DNA from 2 places in the Candidatus Thiodiazotropha sp. LNASS1 genome. Region 1 is predicted to be linked to the other one. Evidence: predicted binding sites of a transcription regulator. Region 1 holds the regulator's gene; the other holds the start of a gene.

Region 1 (9,853 bases):
GGCGCCTTTGTCATTGGTGGTAACTATGCTGTCGGCCTGGTGGTCTTTCTGATCCTGGTGATCATCAATTTTGTGGTTGTGACCAAGGGTGCGGGCCGAGTCTCTGAGGTCAGTGCACGTTTCACCCTGGACGCGATGCCCGGAAAACAGATGGCAATCGACGCCGACCTCAATTCCGGCCTTATCGATCAGGATGAGGCCAGGACACGGCGTGAGGATATCGCCCGTGAAGCGGACTTTTATGGTGCTATGGATGGTGCCAGTAAGTTTGTTCGTGGTGATGCTATCGCCGGGATACTGATCCTCTTCATTAATATAATAGGCGGTCTCTCCATCGGTATGGCCCAGCACGGGCTTGATTTCTCCACGGCGTTGCAGAACTATGTGCTGCTGACCATCGGTGACGGTTTGGTGGCTCAGATCCCCTCACTGTTACTTTCCACATCGGCTGCGATCATTGTCACCCGGGTGGCCAGCAGCCAGGATGTCGGCGGACAGATCGTCAGTCAGCTATTCAGCAGTCCCAAGGCGTTATCGGTAGCGGCATCAGTGCTGTTTCTGATGGGTATCATTCCGGGAATGCCCAACTTTGCGTTTCTTACACTGTCTGCGGCTGCCGCGGCAGGCGCATGGATGATCTGGCAACGTCAGATGAAACCGGTGGAAGAACCGGTCATAGAAGAACCGGTGGAGCAACCGGAGCAGCGTGAACTGAGCTGGGAGGATGTGCAACCGGTCGATCTGATAGGACTCGAAGTGGGTTATCGCCTGATCCCGTTGGTCGATCGCAATCAGGGCGGGCAGCTGATGAATCGCATTAAGGGTGTCAGGCGCAAGCTCTCGCAGGAGATTGGCTTCCTTATCCCTTCGGTGCACATTCGCGACAATCTGGATCTCAATCCCAACAGCTATCGAATCTCGATCAATGGTGTCTCTGTGGCATTGGCGGATATCTTTCCTGATCGTGAGTTGGCGATCAATCCAGGACAGGTATTCGGAGAGTTACAGGGTACCGTCACCAAGGACCCAACCTTCGGTCTGGATGCGGTCTGGATCGATCCGGATCAGAAGGATCATGCACAGACCCTGGGTTATACCGTGGTGGATGCCAGTACCGTGGTTGCCACCCATCTGAGTGAAATCCTACAGTCCCATGCCAACGAAATGATGGGCCATGAAGAGACACAGCAGCTCCTGGATATGCTCGGCAGGACCGCACCGAAACTGGTGGAAGACCTGGTTCCGAAGGCGCTTTCATTGAGCGTGGTGACGAAGATTTTGCAGAACCTGCTGACGGAGCATGTACCCATCCGTGATTTCCGTACCATCGCAGAAACACTGGCGGAGCAGTCACAAAGAACTCAGGATCCAACGGCGTTGACGGCTTCTGTCCGGGTTGCGCTGTCGCGGGGAATCGTGCAGCAATTGATTGGTAGTTCCGAGGAGATACCGGTGGCTGTGCTGGATCCGAGCCTGGAGCAACTGCTGCAAAGAACCCTGCAGGCATCTGAAGAGGGGCAGGCGGGATTTGAACCGGGGCTGGCGGAGAGATTGCAGAATGCGCTTTCCGAAACCTCTGCCGCAATGGAGGCCACTGGGCAGGAGGGTGTGCTTTTGGTCGCTGCGCCGATCAGACCCTGGATGGCTCGCTTCGCCAAGCACGCGGCTCCGGGGATGCATATTCTTTCCTACAACGAAATACCCGACAATCGACAGATCAAGGTGGTTACGACAATCGGTAATACGGCAAACGGTGATTGATGGTGCGCTAAGCTGGTGTCAGAGTTGGCTGCCAACTGCCGAATATGAGATAGTGACGGCAGGAGCATGATCTGAGGTGGCGTTTGGAGGGGTGGCCGGCGCTCGACCTCGGTAAGGACTTATCAAATGATCAAGTTAATCATAAAGGGGTGGTCAGACGAGTGTGCTTGGCTGAGTAGTGATAACTGGTCACATCTCGATTACTGTCAAAGACTCCACCATTGCACCTGTTTGCGGGGTATGGCGCTAAACCGTGCGGCTGAATCGCTGGTAAACAGAGAGTCATGTACGCTGGAACTGGTGAGTAGAGAACGGGCGGAGGCGCTGATCTTCATCCTTGCTTCGTGTGGTGCGCAATTTGACCTAAAATTTCTGCGACCACAGAAAGTCATATCGCTGGAGCTGTATCGCAGGAGCGCTGAAATCAAAACAGTCACCCAGGCAATTGCTGACGCCAGGTGAAACACCTCTGATTGTCCAATACTGACTGCATGTTCCTGTCCAATGTCGTTGAGCGTTGCGGGATGTGGCGTCTGCCCGGACACACCCCGACAGTTCCGGCAGGCCTCGCTCATATCGGATTACTTAGCCGTGACTTCGATGCTGTATACAGATCCTGCCGATTTTCTGTATCGGAACAAGGAACCTTAATCACAACCCAGGCAGTGCCGAATCCTTGGCGGATAGAGGTAGGGAGTCAAGAGACCGGCGTCTGCTTGAGGTCCGCCGGTACAGCGTCCATATCTAGCTGTCCTTCCAACCTGTTGTATTAAAGGTAAAAAATCTTGCCATTCCCGATGTGTTAGGGATTGGAACAGTAATTGCAGTAATTGTGTTGAACCCCTGATGGGAGCGATTGGCTTCAACGCCGTACTGGCTGAGACCGGTAGCGTAATAATAAAGCCGGAGAGTGGATAAGCAGGTTGACAGGCGCAAGCTCGACCCAGAGTGACCGCCGGGGATAGCGGACTATGAAGATACGACGTTTTTTTGCCTCTGACATGCGGCAGGCTCTGCGCCAGGTGCGAGAGGTGCTGGGTGCGGACGCTGTCATTCTCTCCAACAAGAACGTGCAGGGCGGGATTGAACTGGTGGCTGCGGCGGATTATGACGAATCCGCATTCAATGCTACCCAGCCAACCGCCATCGAACCCGCATCCCAATCACTGTCTGAAGACAGCACGACCCTGTCTGCTGCGGCCAGGACAGCCTATGCAACCAGCAGCGATGTCGAACAATCTGTAAAACCCAAGCAGGATTATCAAGACACCAAATCAAGTCAGAGACAGGAGCAGCCCCGGGTCGAATGGAGTCAGGATCCGGTATTGAGAGAGATGCGTCGGGAGATGCAGGCATTGCGACGGATGATGGAGAACGAACTCTCTGAGTTGACTTGGCGCGACCTTGGGCATCGTCGACCCCAGACACAGGATTTAATCCGCCGACTGATGGCATTGGGACTGGATACGGGTCACTGTAAGGAACTGGCATATCGTGTGGAAGATGCCGAAACACCCGAACAGGCATGGCGTCAGGCCTTGACCCAGCTCGGTGCAGAAATACCGGTTATAAAAAAGGACCTGCTCGATGAAGGCGGCACCCTTGCGCTGGTGGGACCAACCGGCGTCGGAAAGACCACCACCATTGCCAAGTTGGCTGCCAGATTCTGCCTGCGTCACGGCAATCGCCATCTTGCCCTGATTTCGGCCGACAGTTACCGGATCGGTGCTCAGGAGCAGCTACAAAACTATGGCCGAATCCTCGATGTGCCGGTTCGCAGCGTCACCTCACCGGAAGAGCTCAACAATGCCCTGCATGCCTTCGCGGAAAAACGTTTGGTTTTGATAGATACCGCCGGTATGGGACAGAGAGACCTCAAGCTGACAGAACGCCTGGCGCTGCTGCACAAGGGTAATCATCCCGTTAAATCTTTGTTGACCCTCTCCGCAACCACCCAACGCTCGGCCCTGAGTCACGCAATCCAAGCGTTCAATATCGTAAAACCTATTGGTGTCATCCTGACCAAGATGGATGAGGCCGCCTCGCTCGGGGGTGTGTTGTCCGCCGCTCTCGATGCAAAACTGCCGCTGGCCTTCGTGACTGACGGTCAGCGGGTGCCGGAGGATATTCAAAACGCCCATGCAGACAGGTTGATGAAACAGGCAGTGGAGCTGTCCGAGCTGATGGGCAGCAGTCCGGATGAGGAGTATCTGGCGATGGCTTTCGGGGGAATGAATGACTATGCACATGTCTGAACAGATCGAAGATCAGGCGACAGGGTTACGCAGGATGATCAACCCGGAACCAGTGAGAGTGATTGCGGTCACCGGTGGTAAAGGGGGGGTTGGAAAAACCAGTATATCAGCCAATCTGGGCGTTGCCTTCGCCGAACTCGGCCGTCGGGTAATGCTGCTCGATGCCGATCTGGGACTGGCAAACCTGGATGTGATCCTCGGTTTGCATGCGGAGCGAAATCTCTCCCATGTCATGCAGGGTGAATGCTCTCTGGAAGATGTCATGGTGACCGGGCCCAAAGGCATGAGGGTCGTGCCAGGCGCTTCCGGAATCCAGCATATGGCTGAAATGACACCCGCCGAGAATGCCGGATTGATCCATGCCTTCAGCGAAGTGGCCAATGATGTGGACGTTTTGTTGATCGACACGGCTGCCGGTATTTCCGATCTGGTGATCAGTTTCAGTCGTGCGGCACAGGAACAGATTGTTGTGGTATGTGATGAGCCTGCATCCATCACGGACGCTTATGCGATTATCAAGTTACTGAACCGGGAACACGGAATCAGTCGTTTCCGTATCCTGGCGAATATGGTGAAGAGCGTGCAGGAGGGGCGGGACCTTTACAATAAAATGTGCCGGGTAACCGATCAATACCTGGACGTTATGCTGAACTATATGGGCAGCATCCCATATGACGAACAACTGCGGAAGGCTGTAAGAAGTCAAAAACCCGTAGTCGAGGCCTATCCGCGCTCACGAGTATCACAGGCATTCAAGAATTTGGCCAAAAAGGCCGATAACTGGCCTGTACCCTCGGGTGTCAGCGGTGATTTGCAGTTTTTCGTCGAGCGATTGATCCAATTTTCTAGCCAATACGGGGAGATATGACGGTGAGCGGTTTAGCGACATACACCGCCATGCAGCAACAACAGAACTTTGATGATCTGGTGGATCAACATGCCGGACTGGTGAAAAGGATTGCCTATCACTTGATGAATCGGCTGCCACCGAATGTTCAGGCGGATGATCTGATTCAGGCGGGGATGCTGGGTCTGCTCGAGGCGAGTAGAAACTATGATCCCACGCAGGGCGCCAGTTTTGAGACCTATGCGGGTATCCGCATTCGCGGCGCAATGCTGGACGAGATCCGGCGCAGTGACTGGACGCCACGTTCTGTTCATCGCAAGGCACGCATGGTTGCAGAGGCGATGAGGGAAATCGAGAACAATGAAGGCCGAGACGCACGTGATGTGGAAGTGGCCGAGGCCTTGGGCATGAGCCTGGAGGACTATCACCAGATTCTGCGGGATTCGACAGGATGCCGCATATTCAGTCTGGATGAGTTGACTGCAGTGAGTGATGGCTTTCCTGTTGCACGGGAAGGGCCAGCAGATACTCCGTTTGACGGTTTACAGAAAGATGCCTTCAAGAAGGCATTGGCGGAAGCAATTGCCGGTTTGCCTGATCGCGAACGGCTGGTTATTGCCATGTATTACGATGATGAGATGAATCTTCGTGAGATAGGGCATGTACTGGGTGTCAGTGAGTCCAGGGTTTGCCAAATACACAGTCAGGCCACGCTGCGTTTGCGGTCGCGTTTGACAGATTGGCTCTCATTGGTACATGACGAAGAGTAATGGTTGGCCTGTGATCTGCTGATTGGTTATCAGCGGTAACAGGATGGAGGTAGCATTGGACAAGAATATGAAGATCCTCATTGTGGACGATTTTTCCACCATGCGGCGAATTATCAAGAATCTATTGCGCGATCTTGGGTTTAACAACACCCAGGAAGCGGATGATGGTCTTACCGCGCTACCTATGTTACAGAGCGGGAATTTCGATTTTCTCGTTTCAGACTGGAATATGCCGGGGATGACCGGTATCGATCTGCTGAAAGCCGTAAGGGCCGATGACAAGTTGGCCGCATTGCCGGTATTGATGGTGACGGCGGAGTCGAAACGAGAGCAGATCATAGAAGCGGCGCAGGCAGGTGTGAATGGCTATGTCGTCAAACCATTCACCGCCACGACCTTGGAAGAGAAGATCAATAAGATCTTCGAACGCGTGGGTTAAGTTGAGACTGGGCCGGGAGTAGAAAATGGGACAACCAGATAACCAACAACGATTAGAGATTGCAAAGTCCCTCGTTATCAGCCTGGAAGCCGGTGATGATGCGGAATCCGAGCGTTTGATTTCAAGTCTGACGCCGGCAGAGAAAAATGATGACCTGTTTCAAGAGGTGGGTCGTCTCACACGTGAACTGCATGATGCCATAAACGGCTTCCTGCTCGATGCCCGTATCTCTGACATGACGAATGTGGAGATACCCGATGCCAAGGAGCGGCTCACCTATGTCATTACCATGACCGAGCAATCCGCAAATCGCACCTTGACAGCGGTTGAACAGAGTATCCCGCTGATTGAGAAGATCGAACAACAGTCTGCAGAACTCGCAGAGCAGTGGGACAAACTGCGTTCCCGACTGCTCAATAAAGATGATTTCAAAGAGCTTAGTGGCGCACTTTCGAGTTTTTTACAAACCACCGGGACGGATGCCGGTGAGCTGCATAAGAACCTTTCGGAAGTGCTGTTGGCTCAGGATTTTCAGGATCTCACTGGTCAAATCATTCGCAAGGTCATCACCCTGGTCCATGATGTTGAAGAGAAACTTGTCATGCTGGTGCGTATTACCGGTAGCAAGCTGGACGATCCTGATCAGAAAAAAGATGTTAAAGAAGAGCTTGCAGGACCGGCTATTCCAGGGCTGGATCAGGGAGACCAAGTGACAAGTCAGGACGATGTGGACGATCTGCTCTCCAGCCTGGGATTTTAGTTATACAGGTAAGGACCGATATAGATTTCAACAACATTCGGTAAAGTTCGGTGATCTACCGGGAGCATTAGATGAGCATCGATGTCAACGACGAAATCCTTCAGGATTTTCTGGTCGAGGCTGGAGAGATACTTGAGCTGCTTAGTGAGCAGTTAGTGGATCTAGAGCAGCAACCTGATGATTTCGATCTGCTGAATGCCGTTTTTAGAGGCTTTCACACCATTAAGGGTGGTGCCGGGTTTCTATCAATAGATCCCTTGGTGGAGGTTTGCCACCGGGCTGAGGATGTCTTCAATATACTGCGCCAGGGGCAACGCAGTGTGGGTCCGGATTTAATGGACTCCGTGCTCGAAGTGCTTGATATTGTCAATGCCATGTTCGAGCAGGTGCGCGAAGGCGTCATGCCGGAACACGCGGACCGGGATCTGATCGAGCGACTCAACCGTTATGCCGTGCCGGAAGGCGAAAAGGAAGAGGTTGAGGAGGAAGAGGTTGCGGAGTCAGTTGAAACAGTCACTCAGGACGAGCAAGCACCTGTAACCGATACAGAGGTGTCGACGCAACCCGAACCACCTGCGGTGAAAGAGCAATCCTCGTCCAATGAGATCAGTGATAACGATTTCGAAACACTGCTGGATGCCATCCAGGAACCCGCCCCAGCCGGCAAAGACGACAATATCACAGAGGATGAGTTTGAAGATCTGCTGGATGAATTGCACGGCAAGGGCAAATTCACCGGCAAGCCACCGGCACAAACCAAGGCAGAAAAATCTGCGGCATCCGACGACATCTCAGAGGATGAGTTCGAGGCCCTGCTCGATGAGATACATGGTGAGGGCAAATTCAGCCCTGATAAGCTGAGCAAGGAGGAAGCGACCGCCAAGGATACGGTTAAACCGAAAGTAGCGGATAAACCTCCTGCTGGCGACGACGAAATCTCCGAAGATGAATTTGAGGATCTACTGGACCAGATCCACGGTTCGGGGAAATTTGATCCGAACAAGATTAAGCCGGATGACGCGGCCAAGGATAAAAAAGCTAAAAAAGCGGGACAGCCGGCGCAAAAGGCATCCCCTAAGAGCACGGCCAAACCAGCGAAAAAGCCGGCGGCTAAGGCAAAAACCAAACCAGCCAAAAAAGCTGCCGCAGAAGCGAAACCGAAAGCAGCGCCCAAGCAACCCAAGGCTGCCGCCAGCAAGCCTGCAGCCGAAACCTCTGTCCGTGTGGATACCCAAAGGCTCGACGATATCATGAATATGGTGGGTGAGCTGGTGCTGGTGCGTAACCGACTGGCGACACTGAAGGCCACCATGAACGATGAGGATGTGGCCAACGCGGTGGGTAATCTGGATGTGGTGACTTCCGATCTGCAATTGGCAGTCATGAAGACACGGATGCAGCCGATTAAAAAGGTCTTCGGGCGATTTCCCCGGGTGGTGCGTGATCTGGCGCGGAGTCTGAAAAAGGAGATCGATCTCGAAATGGTGGGTGAGGACACCGATCTTGATAAAAATCTTGTCGAGGCCTTGGCCGATCCCCTGGTCCATCTGGTACGCAATTCGGTAGATCATGGCATCGAGCTGCCGGATGAACGTGAGGAGAAGGGCAAGCCGAGGCGGGGCAGGGTGGTACTGTCCGCTGCCCAGGAAGGTGATCACATTCTGCTTTCCATCGCCGATGACGGTAAAGGCATGGATCCGGAAGTGCTGCGCAAAAAGGCTGTAGAGAAAGGCATGATGGATAGCGAGGCGGCCGCCCGTCTTGACGACAAGGAGTGTTTCAATCTTATTTTTGCACCTGGATTTTCCACAAAAACCGAAATCTCCGACGTCTCGGGGCGTGGTGTCGGCATGGATGTGGTGAAGACCCGGATTGCCCAGATGAACGGTTCGGTTGAGATCGATTCCGAATGGGGCCAGGGCAGCATCATTATAATCAAACTGCCCCTGACGCTGGCAATACTGCCCACTTTGATGGTGGTCTTGGGACAGCAACCCTTCGCACTGCCCCTGGCCAGTGTGGTTGAAATATTCAATCTCAATCTGAAACGCACCAATGTGGTGGATGGCCAGCTGACTATCATGGTTCGCGAGCGCGCTCTGCCACTCTTCTATCTGCGTAACTGGCTGATTCCGGACAAACCGATCAGTGATGAAGACAGGTCAAAAGGACATGTTGTGATCGTCAATGTAGGAAATATCCAGGTCGGTCTGGTAGTCGACCACCTGATCGGTCAGGAAGAGGTTGTGATCAAACCACTCGGCGCACTTCTGCAGGGCCTGGACGGTATGGCCGGCGCCACAATCACCGGTGACGGTAAAATAGCCCTGATCGTGGATGTGCCCGGTTTGATGCGCAAGTATGCCAAGAAGTATTAGGGCCGATTGGAATAGTGATAACAGGCCCGAATACATCCAGGCCGTTTCAGTTGAGCTTAAAGGGAACGAGCAAGATGGCCGGCAGCCCTGCTCACATACAAAGCGAAAAGAGTGAAAAATCGGATAATGGGCGCCAAACTGAAAGTACTGATTGTTGATGATTCAGCTTTCTTTCGAAACCGGATCACTGCGGCATTGTCGCAGGCGGATGATATCGAGATCGTCGGTATTGCAGCAGATGGCAAGGAAGCCATTGAGCGTGCCCGGCGACTAAAGCCCGATGTGATAACCATGGATGTGGAGATGCCCGTAGTTGATGGTATCTCTGCAGTACGCAAAATCATGGCGGAGACGCCAACGCGAATCCTGATGTTCTCCGCCCTGACAAAGGAGGGTGCCAAGGAGACATTGGACGCTTTGGATGCGGGGGCAATGGATTTTCTGCCCAAGGATATGAGCAATCTCGGCAGTGGTGTGGAAGAGGCCAACAAACAGCTGCTGGAGCGTGTCAGGGCAGTAGGTCAATCACGACTGAGCAGTGTGCGAAGCGTCCTCGGCGGCCACTCTCATGCCAGTCGCACGTCCAAATTGGCACCTTCTTCGATTACCGCCGGGCGGAAACCCGAGCTTCTGGCAATCGGCG
Region 2 (6,515 bases), 2.7 Mb from region 1:
GCTGAATCCCAGAAGACGGCACGGCGGGAAATTCATGAGTTATTGAAAAAAGCCCTTTATGACTACGAGCGTCAGCGTTTCAACAATGTCGTGTCTGCCTGTATGGGGATGATAAATATCCTCTACAAGCTGGGAGACGCACCTGCGGATCTTCAGCTGCTGCGTGAAGGCGTATCCCTGGTATTGCGCTTGCTGGCGCCGATCGCACCTCACGTAACCCACCGCCTTTGGTGTGATCTGGGGTATGGGGATGAGATACTCGACAGCGAATGGCCACAACCCGATGAGGCTGCCCTGAAACAGGAGAGCCTGCCCTATGTGGTGCAGGTTAACGGCAAGGTGCGGGCAACCATACAGGTACCTGCGGATGCCGAGAAACAGGCTATCGAGGCATTGGCACTGGCAAATGACAATGTACAGCGATTTATCGGTGAGGCTACAGTCAGAAAGACCATCGTGGTGCCGAATAAACTGGTGAATATCGTTGCCAAATAGTTCAGTGCATATTCACCATCAACTGCTTTGGAGCGTGCTGATATCGGTCCTTTTCGCGGGTTGTGGTTTCCACCTCAAGGGGTATGGGCAGCTGTCACCCGCACTGAATGGACTCTATATCTCCGGTTTTGAGAAACGGGAGAGTCTGGCCGCTGTTCTGTATGACAATTTACAGGGCAGGGGTGCGGTAATGGCCGGTGATGAAGCCTCAGCAAAGCTGAATATCGAGGTTGTAGAGGAAAGGTTCACCAGCAGAGTACTATCGGTGGATGCCGGCGGCAAGGCGTTGGACAAGGAACTGCATCTATCTGCCGTGATTCGTGCCAGGGTGCCGGGTAGCGGTGAACCGGGCGTGGAGCAGCAGCTGGATCTGTCGCGTCAGCTCAGTTTCAGTGGTGACGATGAGCTCGGTCAAAGAAGTGAAACCAGCTTGATGAAATACGATATGCGAAATGAAATGGCGGAACAGATCATTCGTCGTCTCGAAGCCATCAAATAGCGATATATTCGGGATGCCACATGCGTCTACGCAATGAACAACTGGAAAACCATCTGCAGCAACAGCTTGCCCCTGTCTATCTGTTGAGCGGTGACGAACCCTTACAGATGCAAGAGGCGGGGGATGCGATAAGGCATGCAGCGCATCGGCAGGGATACAGCGAACGTGAAGTCCTGGATCAGGTGGGTGGATTTGACTGGTCGAGTTTGAATACTGCCGCCGAAAGCCTTTCGCTGTTTGGTGAGAAACGACTACTGGAGCTACGCCTCAACAGTGGAAAACTGGGTGCAGAAGGGGGGAAATCCCTCGGCGCCTACTGCCAGCGTCCGGCAATCAATACCATCTTGCTGATAACACTTCCCAAATTGGAACGGATGCAGACAAACAGCAAGTGGTATCAGTCGGTTGAGCGGACAGGTGTGGTGGTACAGATCTGGCCGGTTGAAGGGAAGCGGCTGGTCCCCTGGATCGAGCAGCGCTTGCGACGCGCGGGACTGATACCGGAAACAGGAGTGGTGGAGATGCTTGCAGATCGGGTAGAGGGTAATCTGCTTGCAGCCAGCCAGGAGATAGAGAAACTGTTGCTGTTGTATGGTCAGGGTGTGGTTACACCGGAAAAGCTCATCGAGGCCGTGGCTGATAGTGCCCGGTTCGATATCTTTAGCCTCGTCGATACCCTGCTTGAGGGCGATATCGCCAAGGGGAGCCGTATTTTGCAGGGCCTAAAGGGTGAGGGTGTTGCGGCACCGGTGGTGCTTTGGGCATTAAGCCGGGAGATTCGCCTGCTCGCCGAAATGAGCTTTGAGATAAGGCTGGGCGAGGGCGTGGACCAGGTAATGGCTAAACATCGCGTCTGGGACAGGCGTAAGCCGATCCTGCGCAGGGCATTGCAACGGCAGGTGGATCATTGGCAGCGTCTGTTATCGGATTGCGCACTTGCGGACAAGGCAATAAAGGGGCTGGATTCTGCGGATCCCTGGTTGTTGTTTCAACAGCTCGCAAGGGGTATGGCGGGCATACCTCAGATGTGACCTGTTCCTCACAGTTCCCAGGGAGATAATGGCTTTTAATGGGCATAACGCTTATTTGTGAACCAGGTCAAGCCATTAATTCTTCCCGCGTAGTCAGATCTGTCACCTAGGGCCGCTATCCTGGCGGCCTGGGATTCAAACAACATCAACAAGGAGTAGGTGATGAAAAAAATCCTAATAAATCAATTTGTTGCAATTTTAACATTAGGTGGAGTTTGTGGCGCCATAGCCGCTGAAGACGTGTTCATGAAGCTGGATCGAAATGCCGATGGTTTCATCTCCGCAGAAGAGTCGATTGTAAGTGAGGCACTCTATAAGAACTGGTCAACTGTCGATGCCAATAACGATGGCAGAATCGATACCGCCGAGTTCAGTGCCTTTGAAATCAAAAGTGAAAATAGCGGGAAATAAGGAGTAACCCCAAAAACCCATTTTTGCTGGGAATTAAAGTTGTGTTTTTGTGATTGACTTCACTTAAATTCTTCCCCCAGCGGTGTCTCATGAAATACCGGAGGGCCCTGACAGGGCTTTTTGGATCGAAAATCATTACATTCCGTTAAGGAGAACATTATGAATAAAAAAACTATCCTCCATTCTGCAGTAGCTCTGGCAGCAGCAGGTTTTCTTACCGCAGCGGTTGCTGGCGAGGATGCATTCAGCAAACTCGACGCCAATGCTGATGGTGCCATCTCTTCTGAAGAGGCGACAGCTCACGAGGCTCTCTATAAGGGCTGGGAGACCGCCGATGCGAACCAGGATGGACAAGTTGATGCGGCCGAGTTCAGTGCATTCGAGGCCAGCAGCGCTCCTGAAGGTAAATAACTTCGGTAGGGAGTAGGATCCCCTTTATGGGGTCGTAATCCCGGCAGCCAGCTTAGTCTGGTTGCCGGTCTCCGCCTTAACCAGATGGCAATTACTCAACTGTAGCTGTGGTGGTTGGGTGGAAAAAATAAAAGGTGCGGTCTTCGACAATGCACTTAACCCCAGGATCTGACGCGTCTTGCCGGGAAACACCGCGACGTCAACCTCTTTCAACAGGCATTCATCGCCGATTCGAACATTCGAGATCTTGTAGACAGGCACACTCAACTCATCTCCATTGGCCAATACTCCCCTCAGGTTCCGTAAGTAGAGTGGACTGCCACTGGCCTGCAGCTTACTCAAAGTAGCCTCGTTGATAGTCATATAACTGGAGCCTGTATCGACCATGAACTCTGTCTCTGGCATGTCGCCGATCTTACCCGCTATGTAGTAGGTGCTGGCACCCTTGGAGAACATGGGTACATCAAAGATGAACTGCTCCGCCCACAGCTGACCGCTATAACTGAGTATCAACAGGGTGCTTAGAAGTGTTTTGATCATGGTCGTAGGCTTTGCTCGATATATATCTTTACTCACTACATAGATCGGTTGGATTCTGTTGAACTTAAGTAATTTGGTGATCAATAGAGGCAATAATTCAATCCCGTGGTGGCAATCAGTTTCTTTTAGCCTCTACCATGGATACCACAGTGAGATAATTACTGAGAATTATCAATGAGATGTAAAAGGTCTGTTGGGATGTTAAAGGGCCTGCAGAATATTTCCATAAACAGAATATGGTTTTGGAGATGCACGCATTTGAGAACCTGTTGCACTGCGGTTTAGGGTGAGGATCGGATCAAGTATGGCGTTATTTTGTTCGAGATTTGTTAAAGTTAGCAGTTTAATCGATCCAGCTGCCGAAACCTTGGCGGCAGTAATTAACGAGACAACCATACGATCATGTCAAAACAGATTTCCGATGTTGCCAGCTACATGACAGCGCTCGGCGGGGATGCCCGCCAGGCCTCAAGGGTGCTTGCCAGCGCAACCACTGCGCAAAAGAACAGGGCTCTCGAGGCCATTGCCGATGAACTGGGTTTGTCCAGACAGAGGTTGATGGCAGAAAACAGCAAGGATCTGGAGGCGGGTGCGGAGAAAGGACTGGACGCAGCCTTGCTGGATCGCCTCGAACTGACGCCTGGGCGTATCGACAGCATGATCGAGGGATTGCGTCAGATTGCCGCTCTTTCCGATCCCATCGGCGAGATCTTTGACATGAAGTATCTCCCGAGCGGGATCCAGGTGGGTCGTATGCGGGTGCCTTTGGGGGTCGTCGGCATCATTTACGAATCACGTCCCAATGTCACAGCCGATGCTGCGGCACTCTGTATGAAATCCGGCAATGCCGCCGTATTGCGGGGTGGCAGCGAGGCCTACTATTCCAACCAGGCAATTGCGGCTTCGATTCATAGCGGTTTACGAAAAGCGGGCCTGCCTCAGGAAGCGGTACAGGTGGTGGCCACCACCGACCGCTCTGCCGTGGGCCGGATGATCACCATGCCTGAATCGATCGATGTCATTATTCCGCGCGGAGGCAAAGGCCTGATCGAACGTATCAGCCAGGAAGCCAGAGTGCCGGTTATCAAGCATCTGGACGGGATCTGCCATGTCTATATCGATGACCAGGCCGATCTTGACAAGGCATTTGCAGTGGCTATGAACGCCAAAACTCAACGTTATGGCACCTGTAACACAATGGAGACCCTGCTGGTGGCGGATGGGGTGGCTGAACAGACCCTCTCAATGATTGGCGGTGCGCTGATCGAAAAGGGGGTTGAGCTGCGGGGGTGTGAACGCACGCGGGAGATCGTTGCCGACTGTCAGCCAGCGACCGAGGCTGATTGGGATACAGAGTATCTGGCGCCGATACTCTCCATCAAGGTTGTCGCAGGGCTGGAACAGGCCATTGCTCATATCAATCACCACAGTTCTCAGCATACTGATGCCATTGTGACCGAGAATTACACACGTGCCCGCCGTTTTCTCACCGAAGTGGATTCTAGCTCGGTGATGGTTAACGCCTCGACCCGTTTCGCAGATGGATTCGAATATGGCTTAGGTGCTGAAATCGGTATCTCGACAGACAAGTTCCACGCCCGGGGCCCGGTCGGCCTGGAGGGATTGACCTCGGTAAAGTTCATCGTGCTTGGTGATGGTCACATCCGTAGCTGATTAGACGCGAGAAGATGATCGGCATTTTCGGTGGCACCTTCGATCCAGTTCACTTCGGCCATCTGCGCACTGCGCTGGATGTGATGCAGGCTGTCGGGCTGGATGAGGTCCGATTCATCCCCCTGCATGGTGCGGTACACCGCGCTCAGCCCAAGACTCCCGCAGATCTGAGACTCGAAATGGTGCGGCTCGCAATCCGGCAGCAACAGGGTTTTGTTGTCGACGACAGGGAGATACGGCGTGCTGGGGATTCCTATACGGTGGATACACTCGCCAGTTTGCGAAAAGAACAACCTGACAGGTCGTTATGCCTGTTGTTGGGCAGGGATGCATTTGACGGTTTTCTCGACTGGCATCGACCGGATCAGATTTTACGCCTTGCCCATCTTATTGTGATGAAGCGACCGGGGGAGGAACGCCCCAAGGAATCAAAGGTTGAAACGCTGCTTGGTGCCCATCTGGTCTCCAAGCCTGCGCAACTCAGGGCTCGGGACTGTGGCGCGATCCTGCACCAGCCGGTTACCCAGCTTGATATTTCAGCAAGCAAGATCCGTAGCTTGGTTGCCGAGGGGCGGACTCCACGCTTTCTGCTACCGGAGGCGGTGCTGCAACTCATTGAAAACAACCATCTCTATCTGACGGATCAAGCAAAAGAGCCACAATAGGTTATGCTTGACCTTAAGATTGGGTAAAATCGCACCCCACCGGTGATCCGGTCACTTTATTAGGCAACAGACACAGGACTCAATGCAAATAGAAGAACTCAGAGACGTCGTTCTGCAGGCGCTGGACGACATGAAAGCTAAGGATGTGGTGGTACTGGATGTACGAGGAAAGACCAGCATAACAGATATCATGGTTGTCGCCAGCGGCACCTCTGACAGGCATGTGAAATCGATTGCACAGACAGTGGCCTTCAAAGCGAAACAAGCCGGTGAAGCCCCGCTCGGTACCGAGGGGATGGAAGATGGTGAATGGGCCCTGGTGGACCTTAACGGTGTCGTGGTACATGTGATGCAGCCAAAGGTGCGGGATTTCTACCATCTGGAAAGACTCTGGTCCCTGGATGAGCCGGACAACCCTGCGCAGAAACTTAAATCTATTTGACACCTTGCATGGATCGGTTCGACCGGATTTTCGAGCTCAACCGTATTCTGCAGACAGCCCGCTATCCGGTTTCGAGACATCGATTGGAACAGGAGCTGGAGTGTTCCCGGGCCACGGTGAAGCGCCTCATCGAAGAGATGCGCCTCTACCTCAATGCGCCGATCGTCTATGATCGAAGACTCAACGGCTATCGATACGATCCGAATGAAGGGGAGATGTATGAGCTGCCGGGACTCTGGTTCAATGCCTCAGAACTGCATGCATTACTCACCGTTCAGCAGTTACTTGAAGGCGTGCAGCCTGGTCTCCTGGAGAGCCACCTGCAACCGTTGCGGCGAAAGATCGAC

What was found. Region 1 encodes FliA, which starts transcription of late flagellar genes. Its sites were predicted from a motif close to GCTAAAGTTNNNNNNNNNNCNGCCGATA; they were not measured.
Region 2: AB8516_RS12300 (retropepsin-like aspartic protease) is a predicted target of FliA. The motif match lies at 3,430-3,457, and genes of this name have one in related genera.

What each region holds. Positions count from the first base shown of each region.
Region 1 is NZ_OZ156465.1:59,239-69,091, forward strand. It holds gene flhA (flagellar biosynthesis protein FlhA) at 1-1,761, shown strand, start outside; gene AB8516_RS00300 (hypothetical protein) at 1,888-2,223, shown strand; gene flhF (flagellar biosynthesis protein FlhF) at 2,733-4,016, shown strand; gene AB8516_RS00310 (MinD/ParA family protein) at 4,051-4,884, shown strand; gene AB8516_RS00315 (RNA polymerase sigma factor FliA) at 4,887-5,633, shown strand; gene cheY (chemotaxis response regulator CheY) at 5,689-6,072, shown strand; gene AB8516_RS00325 (protein phosphatase CheZ) at 6,098-6,832, shown strand; gene AB8516_RS00330 (chemotaxis protein CheA) at 6,904-9,210, shown strand; gene AB8516_RS00335 (chemotaxis response regulator protein-glutamate methylesterase) at 9,337-9,853, shown strand, end outside.
Region 2 is NZ_OZ156465.1:2,806,657-2,813,171, reverse strand. It holds gene leuS (leucine--tRNA ligase) at 1-495, shown strand, start outside; gene lptE (LPS assembly lipoprotein LptE) at 485-994, shown strand; gene holA (DNA polymerase III subunit delta) at 1,015-2,025, shown strand; gene AB8516_RS12310 (hypothetical protein) at 2,188-2,436, shown strand; gene AB8516_RS12305 (hypothetical protein) at 2,596-2,847, shown strand; gene AB8516_RS12300 (retropepsin-like aspartic protease) at 2,872-3,387, opposite strand; gene AB8516_RS12295 (glutamate-5-semialdehyde dehydrogenase) at 3,790-5,061, shown strand; gene nadD (nicotinate-nucleotide adenylyltransferase) at 5,076-5,726, shown strand; gene rsfS (ribosome silencing factor) at 5,809-6,168, shown strand; gene AB8516_RS12280 (helix-turn-helix transcriptional regulator) at 6,177-6,515, shown strand, end outside.